4 regions of the Vreelandella sp. EE27 genome follow, and region 1 is predicted to be linked to each of the others. Evidence: predicted binding sites of a transcription regulator. Region 1 holds the regulator's gene; each other region holds the start of a gene.
The links. The regulator sigma-54, encoded in region 1, starts transcription at its own class of promoters, with help from an activator protein. The targets are predictions, from matches to a motif close to TGGCACNNNNNTTGCTNT.
Positions count from the first base shown of each region.

Region 2: the regulator sigma-54 is predicted to act here: its motif matches at 2,422-2,439, upstream of speB (agmatinase).
Region 3: the regulator sigma-54 is predicted to act here: its motif matches at 1,898-1,915, upstream of codB (cytosine permease).
Region 4: the regulator sigma-54 is predicted to act here: its motif matches at 2,509-2,526, upstream of glnL (nitrogen regulation protein NR(II)).

Region 1 is NZ_OZ309109.1:2,211,545-2,215,738, forward strand. Features, by position in the region: gene lptC (LPS export ABC transporter periplasmic protein LptC) at 1-59, shown strand, start outside; gene lptA (lipopolysaccharide transport periplasmic protein LptA) at 68-559, shown strand; gene lptB (LPS export ABC transporter ATP-binding protein) at 570-1,319, shown strand; gene ACWHVV_RS10650 (RNA polymerase factor sigma-54) at 1,425-2,837, shown strand; gene hpf (ribosome hibernation-promoting factor, HPF/YfiA family) at 2,920-3,228, shown strand; gene ACWHVV_RS10660 (PTS sugar transporter subunit IIA) at 3,233-3,703, shown strand; gene rapZ (RNase adapter RapZ) at 3,749-4,194, shown strand, end outside.
Region 2 is NZ_OZ309109.1:496,229-500,422, forward strand. Features, by position in the region: gene ACWHVV_RS02380 (ABC transporter ATP-binding protein) at 1-794, opposite strand, end outside; gene ACWHVV_RS02385 (sigma-54 interaction domain-containing protein) at 886-2,298, opposite strand; gene speB (agmatinase) at 2,505-3,455, shown strand; gene ACWHVV_RS02395 (YjiH family protein) at 3,563-4,194, shown strand, end outside.
Region 3 is NZ_OZ309109.1:435,837-440,030, forward strand. Features, by position in the region: gene codA (cytosine deaminase) at 1-562, opposite strand, end outside; gene codB (cytosine permease) at 574-1,845, opposite strand; gene ACWHVV_RS02125 (ABC transporter substrate-binding protein) at 2,016-2,906, opposite strand; gene ACWHVV_RS02130 (class I SAM-dependent methyltransferase) at 3,110-3,895, shown strand; gene preA (NAD-dependent dihydropyrimidine dehydrogenase subunit PreA) at 3,892-4,194, opposite strand, start outside.
Region 4 is NZ_OZ309109.1:234,063-238,256, forward strand. Features, by position in the region: gene glnA (glutamate--ammonia ligase) at 375-1,781, shown strand; gene ACWHVV_RS01150 (DUF4124 domain-containing protein) at 1,860-2,393, shown strand; gene glnL (nitrogen regulation protein NR(II)) at 2,608-3,666, shown strand; gene glnG (nitrogen regulation protein NR(I)) at 3,663-4,194, shown strand, end outside.

The DNA of each region.
Region 1 (4,194 bases):
AGGTCCGGCTCACCGATAACGTACGCGGTACTCACCCGCCCGCCCGCTCAACGCCTTAGGAGTCGTTATGCACCCGTTTTTACGTACCGCGCTACTGGTACTGGCCCTGCCTTTGAGCGCCGCCGCCCAGACAAGCCAGGCCCCCGTCGAAGTCGAAGCCGACCGGCTCGATCTTGATCAGCGCGCGGGTACTGCCGTCTACTCCGGTAATGTGGATATCCGCCAGGGGGAAATGCAGATTACCGGCGACCGGGTCGAAATCTCGCGCAACGACGCCGGCGAGCTTTCCCAGGCTGTGGCCACCGGCGAGCGCGCCTACCTTCGCAACCAGCTCGAAAACGACGAAGGCCCGATGGAGGGATGGGCGCGGCGCATCGTCTACCACGTCAGCGAACGGCGCATCGAGCTTATCGACCAGGCCGAACTCCACCAGCGGGCCGACCGCTTTCAGGGCGGGCGTCTCGAGTACTTCATCGACCGCGAAGTGGTTCAGGCGCGCTCAGACGTTAGCGGTAGCGACAACCAGCGCATCCGCATGACGCTACAGCCCGCGCAATAGGAGAATGACCGTGTCGAGCACGCAATCTGGGGCGGTCAAAACGCTTCACGCCCGCCACCTCGCCAAAAGCTACAAGCGCCGCCGGGTGGTAAAAGACATCAACCTGGAGATCACCCAAGGCAGCGTGGTGGGCCTACTCGGGCCCAACGGGGCGGGCAAGACCACCTCGTTTTACATGATCGTAGGCCTGGTCAAGGCCGATGCCGGTACGGTGGGGATCGACGAGCGCGACCTGACTCGGGCACCGATGCACGAACGCGCCACCGCCGGCATCGGTTACCTCCCCCAAGAGGCATCGATTTTTCGCAAGCTGTCGGTGGCCGATAACATCTTGGCGATTCTGGAAACGCGCAAGGAGCTGGACCGCCGCGGCCGGGAAGCGCGCCTGGAGCAATTGCTCGACGATTTCCACATTACCCATATCCGCGACAACTTAGGCATGAGCCTTTCCGGCGGCGAGCGCCGCCGCGTGGAGATTGCCCGCTCGCTTGCCACCGACCCCGCGTTCATTTTGCTCGACGAACCCTTCGCCGGGGTCGATCCGATCTCGGTCGGCGAGATCAAGTCGATCATCCTGGCTCTCAAGGCACGCCACATCGGAGTGCTGATCACCGACCATAACGTGCGCGAGACGCTGGATATTTGCGATATCGCCTATATCGTGGGTGACGGCCACATCATCGCAAGCGGCGACTCAACCGCCATTTTGAATAACCAGAAGGTTCGTGAGGTCTACCTGGGCGCCGATTTCCGCCTCTAAACCATCGCCAATCCTAAAGTTCCGTGTAGTGGCATATTTATTGCACTTGCGCCGGACCCCAACTCGCACTAGGGTGGAGCTTTACGAGTAACGAGTGGTTCTTCAATGGTCATGAAAGCCTCTTTACAGCTGCGGGTCGGCACGCAGCTGACCATGACGCCTCAACTGCAGCAGGCCATTGCCCTGCTGCAGCTCTCCACCCTCGATCTTCGCCAGGAAATTCAGCAGGCGCTCGACGCCAACCCGCTGCTGGAGCAAGAGGACGAGTTTGGCGAAGAGAGCGTGACCGAGACCGCCGAAGCCGAATGGGAAGAGAGCATCCCCAGCGAACTCTCCATCGATAGCGAGTGGTCCGACACCTATCAGGACATGGCGGCCAGCGCCGGCAGCGAGGGGCCGGATTTCGAGCGCCAGGCGGCGGGCCAAAGCCTGCATGGCCATCTGCTCTGGCAGTTGGCCATGACCGACGCCAGTGAGCGCGAGTACGCCATTGCCGAAAGCCTGATCGACGCGCTGGACCCCAACGGCTACCTCACCCAGCCTCTCAACGATATTCGCGAAGGGCTCAAGGCCCAGGGGCTCGAAGGTTTGAGTCAGCGCGAGGTGGAAAACACGCTGATGCGTATGCAGCAGTTCGAACCCACCGGCGTTTTCGCCCGCGACCTGCGCGAATGCCTGATGCTCCAGCTCGCCACCCTGGCCGACGACACGCCGCTTCTGGTGCCCGCCAAACGCCTGGTGCGCCAGTTTCTCGAAGCCCTCGGAAAGGACGACCTGCGCCTTTTGAAGCGCCGCCTGGGGCTCGACGACGAGCAGCTCGATGACGTCATCGGGCTGATCAGAAGCCTCGACCCGCGCCCGGGCAGCGCATATGGCGTCACCAACGAAAGCTACATCACCCCGGATCTGGTGGTGCGCCACGATAACGAAGGCTGGCACCTCGAGCTCAACCCCGAAGCGCTTCCACGGCTGCGCGTCCAGCCGGACTACGCAAGCCTGATCAAGCGAGCGGACAAGAGCCAGGACAACCAGTTTTTAAAAGAGCACCTGCAAGAGGCGCGCTGGCTGATCAAGAGCCTGTCGAGTCGCAACGATACCCTGTTGCGCGTCGGTCGCGAGATCATCGCTCGCCAGCTGGGCTTTTTGGAGCGCGGCGAAGAGGCCATGAAACCCTTGATACTCGCCGATATCGCCGAGGCCGTGGAGATGCACGAATCGACGATTTCACGGGTGACGACGCAAAAATACATTCACACCCCCCGCGGCGTATTCGAGCTCAAGTACTTCTTCTCGAGCCAGGTGAGCGGTCATGACGGCAACGACAGCCACTCGAGTACCGCGATCCGTGCCCGGTTGAAAAAACTGATTCAAGAAGAGACGCCGGGCAAGCCGCTCTCGGACAGCCGCCTTGTGTCGCTATTGGAAGATGGCGGCATTAGCGTAGCGCGGCGCACGGTGGCAAAATACCGCGAAGCCATGGGGATTCCCTCCTCCAGCGAACGGCGGCGTTTGCGTTAAAAAGTGAAACTGGCCGCCGGGGCTTTGCAATGGTAGAAAAAGGGTTACAATCAAAGGACAGTCCTGGATTAGGAGTACGTCGATGCAAGTCAACATTACGGGCCATCACCTGGAACTGACCGACGCTCTGCGCGATTACGTTAACGAAAAACTCGAACGTATCGAGCGTCACTACGACAACATCACTACCGTTCATGTCACGCTTTCCATCGAGAAAGAGCGTCAGCAGGCCGCCTGCACCCTCCACGCGGCCGGCGCCGATTTGCACGCCGAAGCCCAGGACAACGACATGTACGCCGCCATTGACGCGCTGGCCGACAAGGTCGATCGCCAACTCGTAAAACACAAGGAAAAAGCACAAGCTCGCGCCCAGGGCGCTGGCGTGCGTTAAATCGATGACCCTGGAAACCATACTCCCCCCGGAGCGCGTGCTGTTCGACGTCCCCGGGGGCAGCAAAAAGCGCGTGCTGGAGTTCTTCAGCACCTTCATCGCCCAAAATACGCCCAGCCTGGATAGCCAGGAAGTGTTCAGCCGTTTGATCGGCCGCGAGCGACTAGGCAGTACCGGCATTGGGAATGGGGTCGCGATTCCCCACGCCCGCAGCCCTCACTGCAGCGCTCCTATCGCCGGCTTTTTAAAGCTTGCCGAACCGGTGGATTTCGACGCTATCGACGGCGACCCGGTGGACCTGGTGTTTGTACTGCTGGTGCCGGAAGAGGCCGACGACACCCACCTTGCGCTGTTGGGTCAGGTCGCCACCATCATGAATGACGTCGCCACCCGCGCACAGTTTCGCAAATGCGAGAGCCAGCGCGAGCTTTTGGAGATCGTCACCGCCAAAATTCGCGAGCAAACGGGCAGCTAGAACCAGGCCCTACCCACCCAGCCCTACAGACCGAAGAGAAACACTATGCAACTGGTGATTATCAGCGGCCGCTCCGGGTCGGGAAAGTCCATTGCGCTTCAGGCGCTGGAGGACCTGGGCTACTACGCCATCGACAACCTGCCGGCCATGCTGCTGGGTTCACTGGTCGATGAGCTAAGACAGCAAGGCGAGCGCACGCACCTGGCGGTGAGTATCGATGCGCGCAACCTGCCCACGGCCCTGGAGCGCTTTCCGGCCCTGCTTCAGGACATCAAATCCGGCAGTACCCGGGTGCAGGTGATTTATCTGACCACCGACGCCCGGATTTTGCTCGAGCGCTATTCGGCCACGCGCCGGCGCCACCCGCTGACCCGGGACAGCGGGATGACCCTCGAAGAAGCGATCGCCAAGGAGGAAGAGACGCTTTTTGGCATCCGCGAGCTGGCGGATCTGATGATCGACACCTCGCGGCTGACGGTGCACGATTTGCG
Region 2 (4,194 bases), 1.7 Mb from region 1:
AGCGGGGCGACGAGGGTCGTGTCGCCGTCGATCACGGCGCCGGTGTCACCGGCCACCAAAGGCAGTAGATTCATCGCGGGGCTTCCTATGAAACTGGCGGCGAAGGCGCTCGCCGGCTGGTTGTAGAGCGCATCCGGCGTGGCGTCCTGAACGATGCGGCCGTGCTGCATCAGGATGACCCGGTCGCCCATGCTCATCGCCTCGACCTGGTCGTGGGTGACGTAGATCACCGTCATTTTCAGGCGGCTTTGCAGCGTCTTGATCTCGCGGCGCATGTCGCTACGCAGGCGGGCGTCCAGGTTGGAGAGCGGCTCGTCCATCAAACAAATCGGGTGCTCGGAGATGATCGCCCGGGCGAGCGCCACCCGCTGGCGCTGGCCACCAGAGAGTTTTGCGGGCTTGCGGTCGAGATAAGCGGTCAAATCGACGAGCTCTGCGACCTGCTCGAGCCGGGCCTGGCGCTCGGCTTTAGCGACGCGGCGACTCTTGAGGCCGAAGACGATGTTCTCCGCCACGCTCAGGTGGGGAAACAGCGCGTAGGACTGAAACACCATGGAAAGGCCGCGATCCCCCGGCGGCAATCGCGTCACGTCGCGCTCGCCGATATGAATCTCGCCCTGGGAGGCGTCCTCGAGCCCGGCGATCATGCGAAGCGTGGTGGATTTTCCGCAGCCGGAAGGGCCTAGCAGAATGACGAACTGGCCCGGGGTGACGTCAAAGGAGACGTTGTCGACGGCGGTGGTCGCGTCCCAACGTTTGGTAACACCTTCCAGGCGGATACGCGATTGGCTCATGACTCGATACTCGTTCGAAACGGTATGACGATGGTCAATCACTCTGCGTCAAAGGTGTTGCGGTTGTGTGACACTCCGGGGTGGGCGTAGGTCAGCCGTTGGCCGCAAGGCCGTAGCGCTTTAGTTTGCGCACGACGCTCGATTGGCTGATGCCTAGCCGTTTGGCGATGGCGTAGGTGCTGGTGTGGGTTTTGCAAAGCCCTTCGAGAAGCTCGCCTTCCAGGCGCGCCAGATAGTCCGGCAGGGTTTCGTCGGCCTCCAGCGGCGCGCTTTGCGCCGCCAGGGGCGAGGGGGCGTCCTGGGCGGCGGTGGGTCGAGGTGAAAGCCCGACCCGATCGATCTGATCAGAGGCGCTCGAAAGCCAGGCACGCTCCAGCCAATTTTCGAGCTCGCGCACGTTGCCCGGCCAGTCGCTTCCCATTAGCGTCGACCAGACGTAATTGCCCAGAAATTTCTGCCGCCCGTAGTGGGCGTTCAGCCGCGCCAGGCACGCTTCGGCAAGGCCGGGGATATCCTCGCGGCGTTCGCGAAGCGGAGGCAATGTCACGGGAATGACGTTGAGGCGATAGTAAAGATCCAGCCGGAAAGCGCCTTCCTGCACCCGGCGCGCCAGGTCCTGATTAGTGGCCACCACCAGGCGAAAATCCACCCGACGCGCGCGGGTGTCGCCCAGCCGGGTGAGCTTACCGTCCTGAATCACTTTCAAAAGCTTGGTCTGCATCAACAGCGGAAGCTCCCCGATCTCGTCGAGAAACAGCGTGCCGCCCTCGGCCTGCTCCAAAAGCCCGGCCTTGCCCTGGCGGGCGGCGCCGCTAAAGGCGCCGGGCTGGTAGCCAAACATCTCGGACTCGAACAGGTTTTCCGGAATGGCGGCGCAGTTGACCTCGATGAACGCGCCTTCACCCCGCGCGCTCCAGCGGTGGAGCTGCCGGGCGAAAGCGGTCTTGCCCACGCCGGACTCGCCCAGCATCAGCACGTTGGCACTCGAGGGCGCAACGCGTTTAAGCAGACGCGCCACCTCGCGCATCGCGGGGCTTCGCACCTGTAGGTGCTCCAAAGCGCTATCCAGCGCGCGGTCGTCGGGGGTCGCGCCGTTGCGGTCGCGCTTGATGTGTTCGTTGAAGCGCTTTTGCAGCAGCGCGTACTCGTCCTGAAGAAGCTGTAGGTCGGTTAAATCCCGGGAGCGGCTGATGATGCGCTCGAGCTTGCCGTTCACCAGCACCGGATGCGCCTCGGCGATCACCCGCCGCCCGGTGCCGGTGGTTTGCATCAGCTGAGCAGCGCGGTGAGTACGCATGACCTCCAGGCTGATCGAGGGCTTGAGGGTGCCGTTTTGTTCGAGGGTTTTGACGTTGCTGCCGAGCAGTTCATCCCGCGACATGCCGTACACCGCCTCGACCCCGGGGCTGATATCCAGTACCTGGCCGCTTGCGCTGACGATGAAGAAGTGGTCGTTGGCGGTTTCCACGATGGTGTTGAGCACGTGCCGATCGATATCTTCCACCCGGTCTCCTTGTTTGAACCGAATATGACTTGGTCAATGCATATATGACTCAATGCTACGCCTTTATAAGTCATTTTTGCATCGATTGGGCTCCAAAAGCCCCGTTCAAGGGATTCCAGCGTTTGGCACGTTAAATGCAGTATCAAGGTAACGCGTAGCCAAAGAGGGCTTTTGAAAGCCCGTCTCGATAACGACAGGAGGTTTTAATGTCCGAGTTCAACCAGCCGCTGGGCGGTAACAGCGTGCCGCGCTTTGGCGGCCCGGCCACCATGATGCGCCTGCCCACCCAGGAAAGTGCCCAAGGGCTCGACGCGGCCTTCATCGGTATTCCCATGGATATCGGGACCTCCAACCGCCCCGGCACACGCATGGGCCCGCGCCAGATCCGCGATGAATCACGCATGCTGCGCCCCTACAACATGGCGACCCGCGCCGCGCCTTTTGAGTATCTGCAGGTGGCGGATATCGGCGACGTGCCGATCAACACCTTCCACCTGCCCAAGAGCGTCGACATCATCACGGCGTTCTTCGACGACGTGTTGCGCCACGACTGCGTGCCGCTGACCCTCGGTGGCGATCACACCATGACGCTGCCGATTCTGCGCGCCATGGCCAAAAAGCACGGCCCGGTGGGGCTGATTCATATCGACGCCCACGCGGACGTCAACGAGCACATGTTCGGCGAAGAGATCGCCCACGGCACGACCTTTCGCCGCGCTCAGGAAGAGGGGCTTCTGGCGAAAGAGAAGGTGGTGCAGATCGGCCTGCGCGGCACCGGTTACTCGGCCGAGGACTTCGACTGGTGCCGGGATCAGGGCTTTCGCGTCGTCCAGGCGGAGGCGTGCTGGTACCAGTCGCTTGCGCCTCTAATGGAGGAAGTACGCGCGCAGATAGGCGATACGCCGGTGTATATCAGCTTCGATATCGACGGGCTCGACCCCTCCGTGGCACCGGGCACCGGCACCGTGGAGATGGGCGGGCTCACCTCCCATCAGGGCCTGGAGATCGTGCGCGGGGCGGCGGGGCTCAATATCGTCGGCGGCGATCTGGTGGAAGTTTCACCACCCTACGACACCAGCGGCAATACCGCGCTGATGGGGGCCACGCTCTTGTACGAGATGCTCTGTGTGCTGCCGGGGGTCAAGCGGGGCGAGTAAGTGCCCGGCGCCGATGACGCTCGATTAAAACAATAGATAACAAAGGGAGGCTAAGCCTCCCACGCCGCCAGCCCACCTCCAATAAGCACTCTCAACAGGTGAACTCTATGTCTGAATCTCAAACGACACGCGACGAGGCTGCGTCAAACGGGCCCATCCCTCGAAGCCATTTGCTCAAGTTTCTGATTCCCTCAGTCATCGGCGTCTTGCTGTTTCTGGTGCCGTTTCAAACCGGGGAGTCGGTCAATATCGGCATGGGCATGATGGCCGATGGCTTACAGGCGCTGCTTGGTCAGGCGCTTCCCTTGATAGCCATGCTGGTGTTGTGCGTGTCGGTAGTGGTGACCCTGTACGTGAAGACGGCCAACCCGGCCTGGGCGCGTGGCGGCCACTTCGGCGATATGTTCAACGTCGGCCCGATCTGGGTGGCGCTGCGTATTCTGGGCGCCGTTTTCGTGGTGATGACCTACTTTCAGGTGGGGCCTGAGTTCGTCACCGCCTCGTTCACCGGCGGGGTGATGCTCGACGATTTGGCGCCGGTGCTGCTGACGTTTTTCTTCTTTGCCGCGATCTTGCTGCCGTTTCTGGTCGAGTTCGGCTTCATGGAGTTTATCGGAAGCCTGGTGCGCAAGCCGTTTCGGATCATCTTCAACCTGCCCGGGCGTAGCGCCATCGACGCCACGGCCTCCTGGATGGGCTCCGGCACCGTGGGCGTGCTGATTACGTCCCAGCAGTACGA
Region 3 (4,194 bases), 1.8 Mb from region 1:
CAAGCTCCCGGGTGTACTCGAAGTGGGGGATGCCGCCGACCACGTCGGCGCCGATCTCCAGCGCCTCTTCCATGAGCTTGTCGCCGCCGGGGTAGGAGAGCAGCCCATCCTGGGGAAACGCCACCACCTGAATCTCGATCTTGTCCTTCAATTCGTCGCGCAGTTTACATAGCGTGCGCAGGCCGACCAGGCTCGGGTCGCTGGTGTCGGCGTGGGTGCGCACGAACTGCACGCCGTTGCCGATCAGCAGGTTCAGCGTTTTATATACGCGCTCGCGAATATCGTTTTCCGAGAGCAGCGGCTTGCGCTCGCCCCAGCGCTCGATGCCTTCGAACAGCGTGCCGCTCTCGTTCCAGGCAGGCTCGCCGGCGGTCAGCGCGGCGTCCAGGTGAATATGGGGTTCGATGAAAGGCGCGCAGACCAGTTGGCCTTTGGCATCGGTTTGTTCTGGTGTCGCCTGATTGTGCCCGTCCTGGGCAGTAATGGCGCTAAATACGCCGTCCTCGATCGTAAGATGAAAAAGCTCGGAGCGGTGGCGCAGGCGGGCGTTGACGATATCCATGGGAAGCTCACTTATTGTTTAGCGGTAGCGGTAGCGGGTGAGGGGGCGGTTGAAGAAGCCTGGTTCAGGCGAAGCAGTACGGCGTAGCTTAGCGCAGCGGCCAGCACTCCCACCAACGGGGGCAGCAGCGGCGAAAAGTAGGCCGCGCCCGCGCCGAGCGCGTAGGCGGCCAGGCCTCGGCGGTTGAAGTCGGGAAGTCGCGCGGTGTCCAGCGCCGGGTAACGGCCTTTATGTTTCAGCCAAAAATCCGCCATGATGACCCCGCCCATCGGCGGGATGAACGTACCCAGCAACACCAAAAAGGGAATCAGCAGGTTATACATACCGCCCACCGCGAGTACGGTACCGATGGCCGCGCCGGCCACCGTGACCAGCCGGCGGCGTTTAGTGCGCAGCAGGTTACAGCCGGCTACGGCAAAGTTGTAGATGGTGTTGTCCTGGGTGGTCCAGATGTTGAGAAACAGCATCAGCACCGCCATGGAGACGAAGCCCTGGGCGATGAGCACGTCGACGATATCCGCCTGCTGGTAGATCATCGCGCCGAGCGCGCCGGTCAGCACCATCAGGCCGTTGCCGACAAGAAAGGCTGCCAGCGTAGCGATGACCGCAATACGCGGGCTTTTGGCGAAGCGGCTCCAGTTGGTGGCCTGAGTGCCACCGCTAATAAACGTGCCGATGATCACCGTGACCGCCGCGGCCACGCTCATGCTCTCGGTGGGCGTTTGCTGGCCAAGTCCGGCCAGGCCGCCCACGTCCACCAGGCCGGTGAACAGGCTGATCACGATGAACAGCATCATCGCCGGCACGGCAAAACGCGAAAGCCAGTCCATACCGCGGTAACCAATCATCGCCGTGATGCAAAAGCCGAAGCCAAAAAGCACCATTAAGGGGCTTTCCATCCATTCGGGCATCCCCGTGGTGCGTACCAGCACTACCGCAATGGTCGCGGTGCCCCAGGCGTACCAGCCGATCTGGGTAAAGCCGAGGATGAAATCCGACAGCTTGCTGCCTTTTTCGCCAAAGCAGAAGCGTCCCATCAATACGGCGTTCAAGCCGCTTTTGCAGGCGATATAGCCAAGGGCCGCGGCGTAGGTGCCGAGTAGCAAATTGCCCGCCAGAATGATCCATAAAAGCTGGCCGATGGGAAACGCCTGGCCCAGCGAGCCGCCGGCCCACATGGTGGCGGTGAAGAAGGTGAACCCGAGCAGGACCACCGATGTGGATAAAAGCCCCTTGCGAGCGCTTTGGGGTACCTCTTTTAGGGGATAGTCGGAAGTTTGCACGGGCGTGGCCTCATGGTTAGCAACGTAATTGTTCGCAACGTAGTACTAACAATAAGCAATAATAGTGCCAGAACAGGGGCTTAATGGTTTGACGCCAGGTGTCGCCCAGGTTACTTCCATAAAAAAGCCCCTGCCCACCAGGTGGGAGGGGCTTGCGTACCCAAGGGGCGTTACGGCTGGGTTGCTAGTGCGCTGACCACTTCTTCGATCTGTAGCGTCAGGCTTTGCAGGCCGCCGCCGGAAAGATACCAAAGTTCCGGCGAGAGCAGTGCCACCTCGGCATTGTCGGCACCGGCGTCCGCGAGCTGCTGGCGCAGTTCGTCCGCATCCAGCGGCTCCTGGCCGATGGCGGCGCTACGGTCGACGACCAACAGGCGCTCGGGGTCGATCTCGGCGATGGTTTCGGGGGTTAGCGTGACGAAGGTGCGCTCGCCAAACGTGCGTCGTTCGGCGCTCTCGGGGATGTCCTGGGTCGCGACCCCCAGCACCTCGTGGACCACCGGGTTTTCGTTCAGCGAGTAGCTGCCGTCGTTGTGCATGATCACCAGGGTGCGGGGAGCGTCCTCGAGCGCTTCGCGCTGGTTTTCGATTTCGCTGTGTAGCGTTTCCAGCGAGGTTTCGGCTTGCTCTTCGACGCCGGCGTGCTCGGCCAGAGTACGGACGTTGTCGTCGAAGGCGGCCAGGTAGTCGTCACCGCTAATACCGGCATCGAACAGCGGCGCGAGCTCTTCGAACTCTGCTTTCGACTCGTTTTGGCGGCCGGTGTAAACGATCAGCGTCGGTTCGCTCTGTTTGAGCACCTCGAGATCCGGGCTTTTTAGCCCGCCCAGGTCGGTGTACTCGTCGGCGTCGAAGTGAGCAAGGTAGTCCGGCAGCACCTGCTTGGGCAGGCCCACGACCTGGTCGCTTGCGCCCAGCGCGTCCAGGGTGTCCAGGCTACCCAGATCGAAAACGGCGAAGCGCTCATCCGCGTGGGCGGAAGCGCTCATGGCGGCCGCGAGCAGCGACGCCGTGATGACCGGTGTCTTCAGGGCGGCGTTGTTGAGGGGCATTTTTTTCATGATGTCTCCTTTTTGAGAAAGTGTTTTATATGAGATCGATTATCATAATGGCAAATTAGTCTGAGACTGTCACGCTAATTCATTGAATTCGCGAGCGCCTCGGGGAGCTCGCGGTTAATGGTTTTATTTGATATGTTATAATGTAATTAAATAAATGGCCTCGTTCGGCCATTAAAAAGGGCAACCAGTTTTGGGAGGGGCACGTGGCCTCACTACTTTTCGAGCACATCGAGGCGCTTCAGGGCGAGCGCCCCTGGGGCCACTTTCTGGACGCCGGGACCGGGGTCAACTCGATTGGCTGGGTCAGCGCTTTGAACACCGAGAGCTGGACGGCGGTCACCGGTGCCGGCGGCATGGCGCAAAGCGTCGAGCGCGCGGTGGCGGGCAAAAAACGCGACCAGGACCGTTTGGTACTGGGCAACTGGCAAGACCCGCGCTTTCTGGAAGAGGAGCGCTTCGACACCGTGCTGGCGGATTACCTGCTCGGCGCCATCGACGGCTTCGCCCCTTACTGGCAGGACGAGCTTTTCCCAAGGCTATGTGCGCTCACCAAAAAGCGCCTTTACCTGGTCGGCCTCGAGCCCTACGTGCCCTTCGATGCCACCACGGCATCGGGCAAGCTGGTGGTGGAGATCGGCCGGCTGCGCGACGCCTGCCTTTTGCTTGCCGGCGAGCGCACCTACCGCGAGTACCCGATTAGCTGGGTCGAGCGTCAGCTTGCGCGTGCCGGCTTCGAGGTCATCGAGACCAAACGCTTCCCGATTCGCTACGCCAGGAAATTCGTCGAGGGGCAGATGAAGATGTGCCGCCAGCGCATGGCGACCATTGCCGATCGCAAGCTGGCCCGGGCGATGCTCGAGCACGTCGACGACCTGGAGCGCCGGGCGCTTGAGCATATCGAGATCGACGGCGGGCTCAGCCACGGGGCGGATTACGTGATGGTCGCCGAGCCCAAAAAAAGCGCCCCGCAGGGCGCTGAAGGCGATTAGCCAGCGGCCTTGAAGGGGTTGCGCGGGTCGTGGTCCCAGGCCAGGAAGGGCTTGCCGGTGTCCTGGGGGACCATGGTGATGCAGTTCTCTACCGGGCAGGTGATCTGACAGAGGTTACAACCCACGCACTCCTGTTCGATGATTTCGTAACGGCGCGAGCCGTCGGGCTCGGCGAGCTTGGCGATCGACTGGTGCGAGGTGTCCTCGCAGGCGATATAGCAGCGCCCGCACTCGATGCAAAGATCCTGGTCGATGTGGGCGATGGTCTGGAAGTTGATGTCCAGGTGCTTCCAGTCGGT
Region 4 (4,194 bases), 2.0 Mb from region 1:
CTTCTGAGTCCCGTCCCGGGGGCGTTGATTTAGACGCGCAACATCAGGGCAGCTTTCGGGTTGAGAAAATCATTTTTAAAACAGAGGCTTGGTAAGCCGTCATGCCATATTGGTGCAAAGTTGGCACGCTACATGCTTATTAAACGGCAACGGCTGGCGTCGTAGGCAAACGCCTCACAGCGTGCTACAACGATAGTCGGTTTATTTTAATCGCTGGTCACGGGGCCTGGTTTGAAACTCGCCCCAATGCGAATACACAACAAAGGCGTGCTATACGCTCGCGGCGTATCAACGGTTTTGTTCAACAATACGTTTAATAGATCGCTTAACAGTACACGCTTTAAGCCACGCTCATACCGGAGACGGAGAACAGTATGTCAGCCAAGACGCTCGCGCTAATCGAAGAAAATGAAGTCAAATGGGTAGACCTGCGTTTCACCGATACGCGCGGTAAAGAGCAGCACGTCACCGTACCGGCACGGGACGTGGACGAAGAGTTTTTTGAAAACGGTCAGATGTTCGATGGCTCCTCCATCGAAGGCTGGAAGGGCATCAACGAATCCGACATGATTCTGCGCCCGGAAGACGGCACCGGCTTTCTCGACCCCTTCACCGAAGATGCCACGCTGATTTTGCGTTGCGACATCATCGAGCCGGCCACCATGCAGGGTTACGATCGCGACCCGCGCTCCATCGCCAAGCGTGCCGAAGCCTATCTCGAGTCCACCGGCCTTGGCGACACCGCGTTTTTCGGCCCGGAACCCGAGTTCTTCATCTTCGACGAAGTACACTGGAAGACCGACATCCAAGGCTCCATGTACAAGATCTCCTCGGAAGAGGGCGCCTGGGCGACCGATAGCCAGATCGAAGGCGGCAACCTGGGCCACCGCCCGCGTGTGAAAGGCGGCTATTTCCCGGTTCCGCCGGTGGACAGCTTCCACGACATTCGTGGCGCAATGTGTAACACCCTTGAAGCGATCGGCCAGAGCGTCGAAGTGCATCACCACGAAGTGGCGAACGCCGGTCAGAACGAAATCGGCGTCAAGTTCAACACCCTGGTGAAGAAGGCCGACGAAGTTCAGGAAATGAAGTACGTGATCCACAACGTGGCCCACGCCTACGGCAAAACCGCGACTTTCATGCCCAAGCCCCTGGTTGGCGATAACGGCTCCGGCATGCACGTTCACCAGTCGTTCTGGAAAGATGGTGCCAACCAGTTCGCCGGCGACGAGTACGCGGGCCTTTCCGAAATGGCGCTTTACTACATTGGCGGCATCATCAAGCACGCCCGTGCCCTGAACGCCTTCACCAACGCCTCGACCAACTCCTACAAGCGTCTGGTGCCGGGTTTCGAAGCGCCGGTCATGCTGGCCTACAGTGCGCGTAACCGCAGTGCGTCGATCCGTATTCCGTACACGGCTAGCCCCAAAGGCAAGCGTGTCGAAACGCGCTTCCCCGACCCGACCGCCAACCCTTACCTTGCGTTCGCGGCCATGCTGATGGCGGGTATCGACGGCATCAAGAACAAGATCCATCCTGGCGACGCCATGGACAAGAACCTGTACGACCTGCCGCCGGAAGAAGGCAAGGCCGTACCGACCGTGGCCTCGAGCCTCGACCAGGCGCTGGAAGCCCTCGACGCCGACCGCACCTTCCTGACCGAAGGCGGTGTGTTTACCGACGAAATGATCGACGCCTACATCGAGCTCAAGATGGAAGAAGTCACGCGCATGCGTATGGCGACGCACCCGGTCGAGTTCGACCTGTACTACAGCTGCTAAGCTCTAACGTTAGGGGCACCCTTGAGGTGTTACTGACTCAAAACCCCGCCTCGGCGGGGTTTTTTTATGGGGAAGACTATGGGCATGCGTGTCATTGGCATGGCGAAGTACGCGCGCCTGGCGGCGTTGCTGTTGGGGCTTTCGCTGACGGCGGGAAAGCTCCAGGCGCAAACGGTGTACCGCGTGGTGGATGAAAGCGGCCGGGTCACTTATACCGACAACCCGGAGCGCGGCGGCGAGGCGATCACGCTGGCGCCGCTGCCCGGGGTCGAGCGGACGCCGCCGCCCCCCTCTTCGAGTCCGGCAAGGACCCGGCCCGGCCAGCCCTTTATGCCCTACGACCGGTTCGTGATCGCCAACCCTTCGGCCGAGGCGCTGATTCGCGATGCCATGACCCCGGTCGAGGTGTACGTTGAGCCGGCGCTGCGCGACGACCATCAAATAAGACTTCTGGTGAACGGCGAGGTCAGCCAGTCGGCGCTGCACAGCGACGCGTTTTGGTTGACCGGCTTGCCGCAAGGTCACCACCGGCTTCAAGCCGAGCTGCTCGATAGCCAGGGGCGCGTTCAGCATCGCACTGACGCGGTGAGTATTACCGTCGCGCCGCGCTAATATGCACTAAAATGGTGCGAATGCGCGGCGTTAACCGGGCGGCGCTGCGCTATTAAACGCCGCGTTGCGCCGCCTGGATGCGTTAAAGCCGTGCATGACAGCGCTAGCGCCCAATTGGCGCGCTTTTTGCAATTCCTCTTAAAACATCACACAGACATTGCACCACACGATGATCAAGCCACGCGAATTCTTAGGGGGCTCCTCAGGACACGCCATGTATCAGCGTTTACTCGAACACCTCACCACCGCAGTGCTGCTGCTGGACGGTGAACTGCGCGTCTGCTGGATGAACCCGGCCGCCGAAGCGCTACTGGCGGTCAGCATTAGCCGCGTCAAGGGCATGAGTCTGGATACGCTGCTGGGCTGTGGCGAAAGTATCGATAATGTATTGGCCAAGGCGCGCGACGCCTTTCACCCTTATACCCAGCGCGAGGCGCGCATTACCCCGCTCAACGGCGAGCCACTCACCGTGGACTACACCGTCACGCCGCTCTCGCCCGGCGAGCTTTTACTCGAAGTGGAGCCGCGGGACCGGCTAATGCAGATCTCCCGGGAGGAGGCGCTAACCACCCGCCAGGAAACCATCAAGGTGCTGGCCCGGGGCCTGGCTCACGAGGTGAAAAACCCGCTGGGCGGTATTCGCGGCGCGGCCCAGCTTCTCGAGCGCGACCTCGACGACCCGGCGCTTCGCGAATATACCCATATCATCGTTCAAGAGGTCGACCGGCTAAAAGACCTGGTCGACTCCATGCTCGGCCCTCATCACATTACCCGGCACGCGCCGGTCAATATTCACAAGGTGCTCGAGCGCGTGCGCACGCTGCTGCTCGCCGAGCATCCCGATGTGGTCATCTCGCGGGATTACGACCCCAGCTTGCCGGATCTTTCCGGTGACGAATCCCAAATGATACAGGCGGTGCTGAACGTGGCGCGCAACGCCGTCCAGGCCATGAACGAAGCCGAGACGCCCTCCCCGGAGCTGATTCTGCGTACCCGCGCCAAGCGCCAGTTCACCCTGGGCGCGGAGCGCCATCGGCTGGTGAGCGAAGTGGGTCTGATCGATAACGGCCCGGGTATTCCCGAGGCCCTACGCGCGACGCTCTTTTACCCCATGGTCTCCGGGCGCGCCGAAGGCAGCGGCCTGGGGCTCTCCATTGCTCAGTCGATTCTGCATCAACATCAGGGATTGATCGAATGCGACTCACACCCCGGACGTACCGAATTTCGTCTGTTAATTCCGTTGGTCAATAACATTACCGGAGACGCGTCATGACTGAGGCGACACAAACCGATGTTTCACGGGTGGTCATCGTCGATGACGACCGCGCTATCCGTTGGGTGCTGGAGCGCGCCCTGGCGCAGCCGGATCTTGACGTCGAGTGTATCGAGCGCGCCGATACCGCCCTTGACCGGCTCTTGAGCGACCCGCCGGATGTGCTGGTCACCGATATTCGCATGCCGGGGATCGACGGGCTGGATTTGCTCTCGCGCGTGCGCGAGGCGCATCCGGATCTACCGGTCATCGTCATGACCGCCCACTCGGATTTGGACAGCGCCGTGGCCTCCTATCAGGGCGGGGCTTTCGAGTACCTGCCCAAGCCTTTCGACGTGGACGAAGCGCTGGCACTGGTGCGTCGTGCGGTCGCCCACGCTCGCGAGCGTCAGCGCCCGGTCAGCGTGCCGGAAGGCCTCAACGCCGAGATCATCGGCGAGGCGCCGGCCATGCAAGAGGTGTTTCGCGCCATCGGGCGGCTGTCGCACTCGCACATTACGGTGTTGATCAACGGCGAGTCCGGTACCG